Regions from separate parts of the Alteromonas sp. CI.11.F.A3 genome, predicted to be linked through region 2. Evidence: predicted binding sites of a transcription regulator. Region 2 holds the regulator's gene; each other region holds the start of a gene.
The links. The regulator sigma-54, encoded in region 2, starts transcription at its own class of promoters, with help from an activator protein. The targets are predictions, from matches to a motif close to GTTGGCACGNNNNTNGNNT.
Positions count from the first base shown of each region.

Region 1: a site for sigma-54 is predicted at 1,316-1,334, ahead of R1T43_RS04110 (EF-hand domain-containing protein). Genes of this name have one in related genera too.
Region 3: a site for sigma-54 is predicted at 1,549-1,567, ahead of R1T43_RS13310 (formate/nitrite transporter family protein). Genes of this name have one in related genera too.
Region 4: a site for sigma-54 is predicted at 2,175-2,193, ahead of R1T43_RS05860 (nidogen-like domain-containing protein). Genes of this name have one in related genera too.

Region 1 covers NZ_CP136708.1:942,488-946,063, reverse strand. The annotation lists gene R1T43_RS04115 (DNA polymerase II) at 1-1,163, shown strand, start outside; gene R1T43_RS04110 (EF-hand domain-containing protein) at 1,405-1,989, shown strand; rRNA gene rrf (5S ribosomal RNA) at 2,091-2,206, opposite strand; rRNA gene R1T43_RS04100 (23S ribosomal RNA) at 2,481-3,576, opposite strand, start outside.
Region 2 covers NZ_CP136708.1:3,951,951-3,955,526, reverse strand. The annotation lists gene rapZ (RNase adapter RapZ) at 1-533, opposite strand, end outside; gene ptsN (PTS IIA-like nitrogen regulatory protein PtsN) at 571-1,014, opposite strand; gene hpf (ribosome hibernation promoting factor) at 1,023-1,310, opposite strand; gene R1T43_RS17010 (RNA polymerase factor sigma-54) at 1,340-2,824, opposite strand; gene lptB (LPS export ABC transporter ATP-binding protein) at 2,900-3,576, opposite strand, start outside.
Region 3 covers NZ_CP136708.1:3,089,126-3,092,701, reverse strand. The annotation lists gene R1T43_RS13315 (bifunctional protein-serine/threonine kinase/phosphatase) at 1-467, opposite strand, end outside; gene R1T43_RS13310 (formate/nitrite transporter family protein) at 512-1,360, opposite strand; gene R1T43_RS13305 (DUF3488 and transglutaminase-like domain-containing protein) at 1,788-3,576, opposite strand, start outside.
Region 4 covers NZ_CP136708.1:1,379,082-1,382,657, forward strand. The annotation lists gene R1T43_RS05850 (outer membrane beta-barrel protein) at 1-165, opposite strand, end outside; gene R1T43_RS05855 (invasion associated locus B family protein) at 264-806, opposite strand; gene R1T43_RS05860 (nidogen-like domain-containing protein) at 881-2,113, opposite strand; gene R1T43_RS05865 (PA4780 family RIO1-like protein kinase) at 2,407-3,267, opposite strand; gene nhaC (Na+/H+ antiporter NhaC) at 3,568-3,576, shown strand, end outside.

The sequences.
Region 1 (3,576 bases), 1.7 Mb from region 2:
CTAGCCCAGGCGGCTACGTAATGAATTCACAGCCTGGTTTGTACTCTGATGTACTCGTACTCGACTTTAAGAGTCTATACCCGTCAATTATTCGCACGTTTAAGATTGACCCTATGGGGCTTGCTGAAGGTCTTAAAGATCCAAGCTGTGCTATCGAGGGTTTCAAGGGGGCGATGTTCAGTCGTGATAATCATTTTTTGCCCGATATTATAGATAACCTGTGGCGTCAGAGGGACGAAGCAAAAAAGCAAAACGATGCGCCCCGCTCGCAGGCAATAAAAATTTTAATGAATTCCTTTTATGGCGTATTAGGCAGTGGTGGATGTCCTTTCTATGACCCAAGGTTAGCCAGCTCTATTACTTTGCGTGGACATGAAATAATGCAAACCACTGCAAAATGGATAGAAGAAGCAGGGTTCTCAGTTATCTATGGCGATACAGACTCTACCTTTGTACATGTGAATAATAACACTTCGTTAGGCACGCCTAATGAAACGGGACAGTCCCTAGCAAACACCATTAATCGCAAATGGCAACGCAAGCTTCGTGATGAATATGATATAGACTGTCATTTGGATATTGAATTTGAGACGCATTTTGAAACCTTTTTTATGCCCACCATAAGAGGCTCGGCGTTAGGCAGTAAAAAAAGATATGCAGGCTTAAAGCAAACTGGCGATAAAAAAGAACTCGTTTTTAAAGGGCTAGAAAATGTTCGTTCGGACTGGACTGAATTGGCTAAAAACTTTCAGTATGAATTGTATCGACGAGTTTTTGAAAAAGCCCCGGTGACCGATTTCATAAAGCAAACGGTTGATGATATTCGCCAAGGAAAAGAAGATGCGAGGCTCATTTACGCAAAGCGGTTGAGGAAGCCCTTAAACGACTATATTAAATCCTTGCCTCCCCACGTTAAAGCAGCGCGTCTTGCAGATGACATTAACCGTAATGCGGGCAAACGACTACGTTACCAACATAATACTACAATCCGCTATGTTATGACCGTACAGGGGCCTCAAACCACTGAACATCAACTATCACCGCTTGATTACGATCATTATATCGACAAGCAGATTATGCCTATCGCCGATAGCATACTTCCTCTTATCAACCTTTCATTTAGTCAGCTCACTAACGAACAATTATCGCTATTCCCAAATTAAGGTAACGGTAAATTTTTATTCATATCATGAATGTCTCATTCGATTATATTTGCCTGAATATATTTCAAACTCTTGTTTCGATTTAACAAAAATGAACAGCACACCATATTACAGCTGCTCACAGTAACGTTTAATATTCAATAACTTACTACGCTGGCACAATCAATGAATGATGACAAGTGAGTATTTTATTTCTTGCTCTAATCGAGCAATGCCTTATTCACTACAGAAGGAGAATGTGATGAAAAAGCTTACACTATCACTTGTAATAGGTGCAGTAATGTCAACGACCGCCGCAGCGGGTAATGCCTTTGCAGGGAACGTGCAGATGAATCAAGACTCCAAAATTTCTGCTGACTTCTCATCCCTTGATAATGATGGTAATGGACACATCACCAAGTCAGAACTTCAACAATCAACGTCGATGAAAAACTTCGGTAAAATGGACACTGATGGAAATGGAAAACTAACCCAGTCGGAGTTTAAGCAATACGTTGAAGCGAATCCGAGCAAGTTTTCTGAGAAAGTTGTAGCAACCGTGAGTACCACTGGCACTACTGATGCTGTGCTTACACGCAGAATGAGTACTTCAACATCCCAGTCGATGAATGAACCTATGGTAAAAGCCAAGGGTGAAGAAATGTCGGCAGACATGAAGGCTTCAATGTCGGAGAAATTTGGAAAAGCCGACCGTAATGATGATGGCAAACTATCTATGATGGAAATTAAAAAGGCTGATATCGATGGTGACTTCAATAAGATGGACCAAGATAATAACCAGCTTATTACTAAGGTAGAGTTACGTCAGTATCTAGAAAATAAATAGAACAGTTTTGTATTCGAGCCTCGCGCCAGCGAGGCTTAACTAATTTTCTATCACGCATAAAAAAAGGGCTATCCGTTAGGATAGCCCTTTCTTCGAATGGGACCTGGCAGTGTGCTACTCTCACATGGGGAAACCCCACACTACCATCGCCGCTAATACGTTTCACTTCTGAGTTCGGAATGGGATCAGGTGGTACCGTATCGCTATGGCTGCCAGGAAAAACTGGTTGCAAACTTTCGTTCGCGTAATACCGACTTATTCAGTCCATATTACGTTAATAATTAACAATTTTGGAATTCTGATATTCACGTAATCAATCTTTGAGCACTGAGTATTACTACTCTATTTGCTTTAATTAGCTTGTACACAACACCGAAGTTCTTCATATCGCACTTCTTTAGCGAGTAAGAAAATGGTCAGTCGAGTTTCTCGACGTTTAAGCCATTTTCTACGACTAAGCGTAGCGCCATAAAAAGCCTCTTGGGCGTTGTATGGTTAAGCCTCTCGGGCAATTAGTACAGGTTAGCTTAACGCCTTACAACGCTTCCACATCCTGCCTATCAACGTCATCGTCTATAACAACCCTTCCGGACTTTAAAAGTCAGGGATGACTCATCTTTGGGCCGGCTTCCCGCTTAGATGCTTTCAGCGGTTATCCGTTCCGAACGTAGCTACCGGGCAATGCCATTGGCATGACAACCCGAACACCAGCGGTTCGTCCACTCCGGTCCTCTCGTACTAGGAGCAGCTCCCATCAATCATCCAACGCCCACACCAGATAGGGACCGAACTGTCTCACGACGTTCTAAACCCAGCTCGCGTACCACTTTAAATGGCGAACAGCCATACCCTTGGGACCGACTTCAGCCCCAGGATGTGATGAGCCGACATCGAGGTGCCAAACACCGCCGTCGATATGAACTCTTGGGCGGTATCAGCCTGTTATCCCCGGAGTACCTTTTATCCGTTGAGCGATGGCCCTTCCATACAGAACCACCGGATCACTATGACCTACTTTCGTACCTGCTCGACGTGTCTGTCTCGCAGTTAAGCTAGCTTATGCCATTGCACTAACCTCACGATGTCCGACCGTGATTAGCTAACCTTCGTGCTCCTCCGTTACTATTTGGGAGGAGACCGCCCCAGTCAAACTACCCACCAGACACTGTCCATAATCCCGATAAGGGACCAATGTTAGAACATCAAACATACAAGGGTGGTATTTCAAGGACGGCTCCACACAATCTAGCGACTGTGCTTCGAAGCCTCCCACCTATCCTACACATGTAGGTTCAATGTTCAGTGCCAAGCTGTAGTAAAGGTTCACGGGGTCTTTCCGTCTAGGTGCGGGTACACAGCATCTTCACTGCGATTTCAATTTCACTGAGTCTCGGGTGGAGACAGCGTGGCCATGGTTACACCATTCGTGCAGGTCGGAACTTACCCGACAAGGAATTTCGCTACCTTAGGACCGTTATAGTTACGGCCGCCGTTTACCGGGGCTTCGATCAAGAGCTTCTCCGAAGATAACCCCATCAATTAACCTTCCGGCACCGGGCAGGTGTCACACCCTATACGTCCTCTTGC
Region 2 (3,576 bases):
TCGGCGTCTTTAGGTATGCCGTGCTTGAAGCCAAACGATTCGAACACCAATACTAATCGAGAGCTTTTCTTACCTAGAATTCGCTCGCGGATAAGTTCTGCGAGTTGATGGATGGTGAGCTTATCTGTATCAATATACAAATCGGCGCGCTCAACAATAGGCGCAAGCAAATCTGATTCGGCTTTTATCGACTCAGATAAGGATTTGTTGAGCTTGGCTAACGGGTGAAGTCGGCGTGTTTCACTGAAACGCTTCACCAGCACATCGTCGCTGGCGTCGATATACACAATGGTCATAGACCAAGACGAGGGTAGGTAATCTAAGATTTCTACCAAGTCAGCTGGATTTTTGGGCAGGTTTCTTACGTCGATACTTACCGCGACTTGGTCATATTCATCAACCACAGTATGGGTAAGGGTAGGGAGAAGGTTAACCGGAATATTATCTACGCAATAGTAGCCTAAGTCTTCAAGGGCACGTAGCGCAACTGATTTTCCTGAACCGGATCGACCACTGATAATAATCAGTTTCACCTGCATTTCTCCCTTTAAAATATGGTGCTGTGCTTTATTAGCTTAAAGCCGTAATAATGTCGTCACTGGTGGAGGCCCGCCTAATGGCTTTCACCGTTTCTTTATCACTTAGTTTACCGGCAACGGTAGCAAGTGTTTGTAAGTGACCCTCTGTTTTTTCTTCAGGTACTAACAAGGCAAAGAATATATCTACGGGTTGATCGTCAAGCGCATCAAAATCGATGGCAGGGTTACTGGTTACAATAATGGCGATAACGTGTTCTAAACCCGGCAATCGACCGTGAGGCAATGCAATGCCATTGCCAATACCCGTACTTCCCATTCGTTCGCGGCCAAGTAGGCTAGCTAAAACTGTGGCCTGATCGATGTCGGGATTATTTTTAGCGGCAATGTCGCTAATAATCTCTAGAATACGTTTTTTACTATTACATTGAACCGCACACTCGGTGCGGTCCAAACTTACTATGGCTTGAATTTCCATACTAATATTTAGTGCTTTTTCAGCTTTTCCTTATGCTTGATAACTTGCCTGTCGAGCTTGTCGATCATGCTGTCTATCGCCGCATACATATCTGTATTATGAGATGAAGCAAACACTTCTGCGCCGCTAAGGTGCATGGTGGCTTCGGCTTTTTGATTGAGTTTTTCGACGTTCAGGATGACATGCACATTAGATATGTGATCAAAGTGACGCTCTAGTTTGCTGAACTTAGTATCGACATAGCTACGCAAAGAGTCAGTAATTTCGACATGATGACCGGTAAGGTTGATTTGCATATTTCGTCTTCCTTAAATTATCAAGGCCTTTAGATAAGGCTTTTGCGTTGGTTTGACGGCGGAATCGATAACGATTCCCGGTATTTTGCTATTGTTCGCCGGGCAACTTTAATGCCTTGTTCGGCCAACAATTGAGCAATCTTGCTATCGCTTAATGGCTTGCTGGGCGTTTCCGCTGCCACAAGCTTTTTGATTAGTGCGCGAATAGCGGTAGATGAACACTCACCACCAGATTCCGTTGCCACGTGACTAGAAAAGAAATACTTCAATTCGAAAATGCCACGTGGAGTATGCATATACTTTTGCGTGGTGACACGTGAAATGGTGGATTCATGCATATCTACCATTTCTGCGACATCATTAAGCACCATTGGTTTCATCATTTCTGGGCCGTGCTCGAAAAAGCCCATTTGTTGCTGCACAATACAGTTCGCGACTTTCATCAAGGTGTCGTTTCTTGACTCAAGGCTTTTTATAAACCATTTGGCTTCTTGCATATGCGAGCGAATAAATTGCGAATCGCTGCTGTTTTTAGAGCGTCTGCTCATGGCAGCATATTGCTGATTTACGCTTAATTTAGGCAGGCTATCGGGGTTAAGTTCTACCACCCAACGGCCATTCTTTTTGTTTACCGAAACATCAGGAATAACGTATTCCGGCTCTTTGGTAATTAATGCACTACCTGGACGAGGATTCAACGTTTGCAATAAGCGCATGGCTTCGCGAAGTTGATCTTCTTTCAAACGGCTCTTACGCATTAACGTACGGTAGTCTTTGCTGCTAAGTAGATCTGAATACTCGTTGATAAGCTGTCTTGCTTCAGTAAGCCATGGCGTATCGTCTGAGAACTGGCGAAGCTGCACAAGCAAACATTCTTGCGGAGTACGTGAACCTGAACCGATAGGGTCGAACATTTGAATACGTTTTAGTACACATTCAACTTCGTCCATTTCCACCAATTCTTCAACATCGTCGGAATTCACTGACTCTAAAATCTGTTCAATGGGTACGTTGAGGTAACCAGATTCATCAATTGAGTCGATAATGGCGGTAGCAATTGCGCGGTCGGTATCCGAAAACGGCGTTAAACGCATCTGCCAAAGCAAATGGTCTTGAATATTGTCGGTAGTTTCTCCCTGAAACAGTTGGTCGTCATCATTATTAGATGGACCTGGAGCGGGTGCAGATGAGGCCGAGTAATACTCATCCCATGTGCTGTCAATTGGCAACTCGTCGGGAAGGTCATTCTTTTCAAGCGCATCTCCAGCTTCTAACGAATCGCTAGATGCAGTTGGAGCCGCTTCTACAGAAGGGTCGTCTCCATCCATGTTGTTTTTCTCAACAGGGTGGTCATCGCCGCCTTCTTCAACTTCTAAAAGTGGGTTTGAGTCTAGTGCTTCCTGAATCTCTTGCTGCAGGTCGAGCGTAGACAACTGCAGCAGCTTGATTGCCTGCTGCAACTGCGGTGTCATGGTAAGTTGTTGACTGAACTTTAGCTGTAAAGATGGTTTCATCTACGTCTTATTTTTAAACTCTTGTTGTGAATATACCCGTGTTTAAAACTGAAAGTGACAATTCGGTTACAGTAACTATAGCCTGAATTGTTCTCCTAGGTATACATCCCTTACTTTCTGATTACTTAAAACTTGTTCTGCCGTCCCTTGCGCGATGAGTTCGCCTTGGCTCACAATATACGCTTTCTCACACACATCCAGTGTTTCTCTTACGTTGTGATCGGTGATAAGGATTCCAATTCCTCTGTCACGAAGATGTTGAATGATCTTCTTTATATCATTAACCGATATAGGATCAACACCTGCAAATGGCTCATCTAGCAAAATAAATTGCGGATTGGCTGCTAATGCTCGTGCGATTTCTACTCGGCGACGTTCACCACCGGATAAACTCATACCCGTACTATTACGTATATGGTTGATATTAAATTCATCAAGTAGCGCATCGGCTTCTTGTTCTTGTTCTGCTGAACTTAACCCTTTACGGGTTTGTAAGATAGCCATGATGTTTTCAAACACCGTCAATTTTCTAAAAATCGAGGCTTCTTGCGGCAAATATCCAATTCCGCGACGTGCTCGTTCGTGCATGGGTTCGTGGGTTAATTCGCTGTCATCAATGCTGATTTTGCCCTTATCAAGGGGTACTAGGCCAACAATCATGTAGAAGGTAGTGGTTTTACCGGCACCATTTGGGCCGAGTAATCCAACGATTTGCCCAGTCGATACTGATAAGCTTACATCGCGAACCACTT
Region 3 (3,576 bases), 860 kb from region 2:
TGGTTTACCCGATGAGATTGGGTAAGTACTTGTAGCTTTCCATCGGAATACAAACACACTCTGGCATCACCCACATGGAAGATATGCGCCGTATCGCCTTTAACAATAACCGCAGAAAAAGTGCATACGTAACCCTTATCAGGGGTATAGCAAAAAGGGCTTTGCTGGGTTTTGGTATATAAAGTGGCATTGATACTTTGTATAACGGTTTTAGCACTTTGCGCTACCCCCCACGTTTCAGGGGTACAAAAGTATTGTTTAATAAAGTCTTTAATTGCCAAATCACTGGCAATTTGGCTAACCGTACTGCTGCTTATGCCATCGGCAAGCGCAAAGGCAGCCCCTTTTAATGTCAAAGCTGGGCTAGTATTAGCGGGGATAAAAGCATCGCACGCGTCTTGGTTTATAGGCTTAACGCCAGCGCTGCTGCATTCGCTATAGTGAAGTGATAAAGATTGTATCTGCATAAGAAAAAAGCCCGATACAGTGGAAGCGTATCGGGCTTGATAAATTATACGGCAGCGACTTTCGCTGGTGCTTTTTCAGCAACAGGAATTTTACGCTTAGGTGCAGTTTTAACGTGGGTGCTGTAAATCGTTAAACCAGTAAACGCTAAACCGCCAACAAGGTTACCAAGGGCTGTTGGAATTTCGTTCCAAACGAAATAATCCATGATGGAAAATTCACCGCCCATGATAAGACCGAATGGAAATAAGAACATGTTTACCACAGAATGCTCGAAGCCCATGAAGAAGAACAGCATGATAGGCATCCACATGGCCAGCACTTTTCCGCTTACATGTGTAGATATCATAGCGCCAACTACACCTAGTGATACCATCCAGTTACAAAGCATGCCGCGAATAAAGATAGTAAACCAACCTGCGGTGCCATGCTCTGCATAGCCTAATGTTCTTGCTTCACCAATGCTGGCTACTTTAGCAGCGATAGCGCCACCATCGACGTTGTAGCCCATGGTAAAAATAAAAGACATCATAAAGGCAACCGTCAATGCCCCGCCAAAGTTGCCTAAAAAGACTAAACCCCAGTTACGTAAAATTTGTTTAGGAGTAACACCGGGTCGTTTCGCTAAGTACGCAAGAGGCGTGAGTACAAATACACCGGTTAGCAAATCAAACCCCATTAAGTACAACATACAAAAACCGACGGGGAACAATACCGCTCCCAGTAGGAAGATGCCTGTTTGCACTGCAATAGTAATAGCGAATACGGCAGCTAGCGCTAATATTGCACCTGCCATGTAGGCGCGTATAAGTGTGTCGCGAGTAGACATGTAGATTTTAGATTCACCGGCATCTACCATTTTCGTGGCAAACTCGGCGGGAAGTAAATAAGCCATAATTAATCACCCTGATTTGTAAATTATTTTAAATTAACGAGCCACATCACTGCTTTCATCGATAGAACAAACGAACAAAAAAAAACGTCCACACCATTCCCTGTTTCCAAAGAAGGTTGTGGACGTCTTTATCCAATTCGATAGATTGTGTTAGTCAGCTTACAAACCGACTCGTACTGATTAATGGTTAGCGAGAATAGTGCCAAAAAAGCGATTTTATTTTAAATTGTTTTAAATCAGTGCTTTATTGTTATTCACTTAAGCTAATGTATTGCTGGAATGATCAGAATCAAACCACAATGGTGCAAATGAAGTGCTAAGGTGCACTGAATTGGTGGATATTATACCAAATGTACTTACGCATTTTTCGCTGATCACTATAGTGAACACTAAAGCGGACACTAAAGCGGATCAACAATACACAGCGTTAATTTGGTTTTGTTCGCTTTAAGTCTTTTTGTAACGCAGCAAGTGCATCTGTCATGGTACGTTCTTTTTGCTTTTGGCTATCGCGACCACCGTCTGTGGCACCTTGATATTGTGCATGTTCAAAGTCTTGAGTAAGCGTGTTAAATAGCGATGCTGCATTTGCTGGTAAAAAAGGTTTCACTTGTTTGAAGTAGGCAGTACTTCCCTTATTTTCTCTCGCTATCTGAGTAAAATTCGACACCAACTCAACGGCGTTTAAATAAATGCGTTGATGTTTAGGCAAGGTCGACTTTCTTCTAATAGGGAAGAACAACACCAGCAAAAAAATACTCACTATTCCAATTACGCTTAGAAAGAAAAACGTCATTTTTTGAGAGGTTAAATCGCCAAGGAGTTTTTTCAATAAATCCGTTTGTGTTTGATTATCAAAACCCAGTACTAATCTACTCCACTGATAATCTAGCTGGCGAAACCATCCTCTTATCGATAAAAACAGCTCAGCAGAACCTAAATCTTTAAACATGCCTTCACTGCGGGTTTCGTTAAAATCGGCTAGTGCTTGCTCTAACCCAAAGGAAATGCGAGAGGGAGCAACCATACTGGTAGGGTCGAATGGCACCCAAACGCCGTCTATTAACGCTTCCACCCAAGCGTGGGCATCATATTGGCGAACTTGTATTACGTTATCACTTAATAATTCACCACCTTGATAACCTGTCACCATACGAGCAGGAATACCCGCAACCCGAAGGGCAAACACCATGGCGCTGGCATAGTGGGCACAAAATCCTGCCTTTGCTTCGAACATAAAGGTGTCTATAGGCGAGTTCGGCATAGCGTTAGGTTGTAGGGTGTAGCTAAATCCACCGGTTTTAAAGTGACGTAAAATATCTTCGGCAATACTTCGCTCACTTTGTACATTTGCCGTTAGCTGCTTTACCCACGCTTGGGTACGTAGGTTACTGTCTATTGGGTATTGAATATTAAGCTGATAATCAAAATCATATATCTCACTAACAAGTGGCGTATCTGGAAAATAAGTTAAATAAAACGCTCGTTTACCCACAATTGGACGTGCTGCTCTTAATGCATAATTAAACTGACGCCACATCTCAGGATTGTCTAAATCTGTGTTTTCAGCAGACACATCAAGAGAGTATAGCCAGCGCTGATTGCTGGGCTCTACAATCAACTGGTAGTTTTCTGAGGGTGTTAATGATGCCTTAGTTGAGGGCGCTGCAAGACTTCGGCCCATGGTTTTAAGCTGTGCTTCAGCTTGTTTTCGTCTTGGGCTAATGGTCCACGTTTTACCGTCAAAGGCTTCCATCGTCATGGCGCGCCAATATCGCTGTTCGGCCAAAGGTGGGCTTTGCTCAAAGGTTGCAGTGAAAGCTAAATCGGACGATCTCGCCAGTGAAGCAATATCCCCTGGCGTGACCGAGTCCGATAAACCTGTTTCATTCGATTTAGACGTCGGCATTTGCCATAAAGGCGGAAGCTGCGGCATCACTACAAATAACAATGCAGCCAAAGGAAATGCTTGCAGCAGTATTATCGCCGATTTACGCATAGACACCCTAAAACTTCTGGCGGGGGCGTATACCAATGATAAAGCAGTAAACAAAAGCACAATTACCGCGACGTAGCCTATCCACGCTTCTAACCCTAGCGCAAAAATAAAACCGCAGCCCACAAGAAATATGCAGGAGCAGAAAAGCTGTAAAAAATCTTTTGTTCTTGAAAGCAGCATAAGCTTCAATGAGCAGGCGATGACTAAGAGGTTAATC
Region 4 (3,576 bases), 2.1 Mb from region 2:
AGAAAATGAGGCGTTAAAACCTGATGGCGAAAAATCATCGCCGTCGATTTCAGTTTGTACATAACCAAGTTCAGCGAGATCCCACTTCGGGTCTTCAGCTAAAGCTGGCGAAGAAGCCACAATAAGTGCGACCATAGATGCGGCTAATTTATTTCTTAATTCCATTTAAATGTCCTTATAAAATCACATTGCTTTGCGAATGCGGCCTAAATTTAGCATCGACTAAATTTTGCGTCCACCGATTAAACCCATTTTATTTATTGCTATTGATTAGCGTGAGTTAGCAATTTTTCGTAGGCTTGCGAGAACCCATCAAGGGAAAAGGGGAGTGTCGTTTGTTCTTTTTCGGCATTCATAAAAGCAACCATAAAGCGCTTGCCATTATTAAGTTCTGCTAGCATGGTATCGTCGACAACAATATTACTTTCACACACTTTAGTATCACACTGCTGAATGCTGATGCGAACCGGCTTTCCTTCATCTATTTTTATACCTAAACCGAATTCTTTCTTTGCAGTGCTGCTAAATCTTAGCGTAAGAATAGGTTGTTTTTGTGCAGAAAGTGCAATGTTTATAGCACCTACAACGCCAGCTTTTTCATTGTTGCGAGCAATCAATACTTGGTTAATGAAGCAATGGTTATCTTTGCACTGATAGCTCCACCTCTCTGAAACACTGCTCTTCGAAGTCATTGGTGCCGCAGTTGATGGAGAGGCGAGGTGTGTTTGTGCTTTTGCGTTAAATGTAAATACGAGAAGAAGGGCTGCTAATTTCGCAATATTGGGTTGCGATAATATGAAACTCATTGTCAATTTCCAGTGTAAAAAAAGAAGGGGCTGTGAAGCCCCATGTAAACAACTTAAATTAACCGATAATGGGCTTATTTAGTTCTTTTACGTGCGCGGATGGCGAATAATCCAAAAGCTGTTAGTAGAACGAAAAACATTCTTGGCTCGCTTACCGATGTAGGCTCAGCAACAAATTCAGTGATAGGTGTTTGAGACATAACCACGTCACCAGAATCAACGAATGATAAACCAGTAACAAATGCCAATGCATCGTCTGGGTCAATCATGTTCGTAGTGTCGATACCCAAAACACGAAATTCAGTCACGCCGTCAGTACCAAAGAAGTACTCTTCTTCAGCCGTTAGGTTGTCAGTGAATTCCCATCCAGAATCACCCATTAACCACAATTCGTAATCAGCATCGAAGCCCGTTGGCAAAATAACTGAGGCTATTTCTGGACCAGACTCCACCACATAGTCGTAACCAATCGCTACGTCAGGGTCGATAAATACCACTTGATCGTCTGAAATACTAAACTCGAATTCCCAACTGCCATCAACATCATCTGAAGGCATGAAAGGGTCAAGCTCAGTTCCTGTGCCTTCGCTACCCGTTGACGCTGTGGCTAGTGTTACTTCACCGTTACGAACAGAGTATGCCCATATACCATCCTCGCCTACATTTGAGGCGTTAACGAGTTCTAAAATCGCTTCTGAATCACTACCAGGTAACGCAATAAATTGTTCGTCAGTTAGAGATATCCCTGCTCTTGATTGACCCCAAGTAATCCCATCAAATGAGATCCCTTCATCGCGGTATGAAAGCTCGTCGTAGCGAAATTCGATATCAACATCACCAGCGAGGCCGGTCTCGTCAGAGCGGTCGATGATCAATGCTTGAAAAGTGTTTTGACGATTGTTTTCGTCGTCGTCGTTATAAAATGCATCTACGCTCATGTTTAGCCACGTAACAGCGACAACACCTTCTGACGGTGAGCCAATATAAGTGTCACCGCAGCTCCAGCAGTCGTAGTTTCCCGATGCAAAAAAAGGCGTTAGGGACGCTATAGCAGGCTCTAAGTCAGAAAGCTCACTGCTATATAAATCGATGCCCCCGCTTGTAAATGCGTTAAACGTGTCAAAGTTTACTCCATCAATATTTACATCGAAAGGGAGGTCGATCGTGGGGGAATACTCGGTAAAAGTTTGGTCAGAACCGTAGTCGGCTGCGCCGCCCATACCTGAGATAATAACGTCAGCATGAGTTTGCAGAGAAAGCACAGCAAAAGACAGAGTGGCGGCAATGAGTGTGTGTTTGAATTTCATTATAAATTATACCCTAATAGACAATTTTTTGTTTTTATTTACAGCGTAGCGCGGGCTGAGTTAGCGAAATCCATGCCATAAGGTAACAATCTGATTTATAAAGGGTAATTTTTGTCTTTCGATATGAATGATAAGAGTGTGTAAGTAAAGCTGACAGTATAAGTTATTGATTGTACTAAATTTAATCAATCGGGGTTGGGCGTAGCGGAGGGCGATGATATTTATAGAGCGTACACCAAAGAGGCCGAGTACATTTCTTTTAAAAAATGATTCTGCCCCATTGTTTTATCTATCTATAAATTATCATCATCAGAAAAATTAATGCGGGCTAATCGTTCTTGCTCTTCGTCAGCAGCAGCTTGTATCTCTTCGAGTATTGCGCCTACGTCAGCCTCTTCACTGTCATCTTCAAACTCACCGGTTAGCACAGAGTTAGGCGTTAAGTTAGCTTCTTCAAACAGCGCCCACATTTCTTTTGCGTAGTTAGTATTTAATAGCTCAGGAGCAAACTCGCCGTAATAGCGTCGAATATTGTTAACGTCGCGGGCAAACATGGCCTCGGCATTATTGTTCGCCGAAGCATTAACCGCTTGAGGCAAATCGATGATTACCGGCCCATTGTTGTCAACAAGCACATTAAATTCAGATAAATCGCCGTGAATAATACCCGCGCAAAGCATAAGCATAATATTATGCATCATGATTTTATGCTGTTCTATAGCGTCTTCTTTACTAAAGCTAACGTGCCCTAATTGTGGGGCTACATCACCGTGTTCATCAGACACCAGCTCCATCAGCAGCACGCCGTCAATACAACAGTACGTATCAGGCACACGCACGCCCGCTTCGTTCAAGCGTGATAGGGCATCCACCTCTGCTGTTTGCCAAATCTCTTCCTCTATTTGGCGACCGTAGCTAGAACGTTTGCCCATGGCGCGTGCCTGGCGTCCGCCTCTTACTTTTCGGCCTTCTTGATACTGCGCCGCTTTTTTGAAGCTGCGTTTAACGGCATCTTTATAAACCTTTGCACAGCGAACATGTTCACCACAGCGAACAACAAAAACATCGGCTTCTTTACCGCTCATTAAGCGGCTTAGTACTTCGTCGATTAAACCATCATCGACGAGGGGTTGTAGGCGTTTAGGTATTTTCACTCACTGCCTGCTAAATGGTGTTGTGTTTTCATCATTGTTTATAAAGGTGCTCTATGTGTTTATTCAATTTGCTTAACTAGTATACCAGTGTTGAAAACTAAGAGCAGTGAAGTAACAGCACTTTTTTACCAATCCCTCTTTAAATGAACGACATAAATTAAATACCACTTTATTACCTAAGTGAAGTAAGCACAGGACTTTCACTAAAAACGACGCTTTCCTCTTTTTGTTCAGCAGATCTGTTAAAAGCCAATGCGCGTATCAAATTTAGGAATGGATTTCTAAATAACGGACAACGACATGAACAAT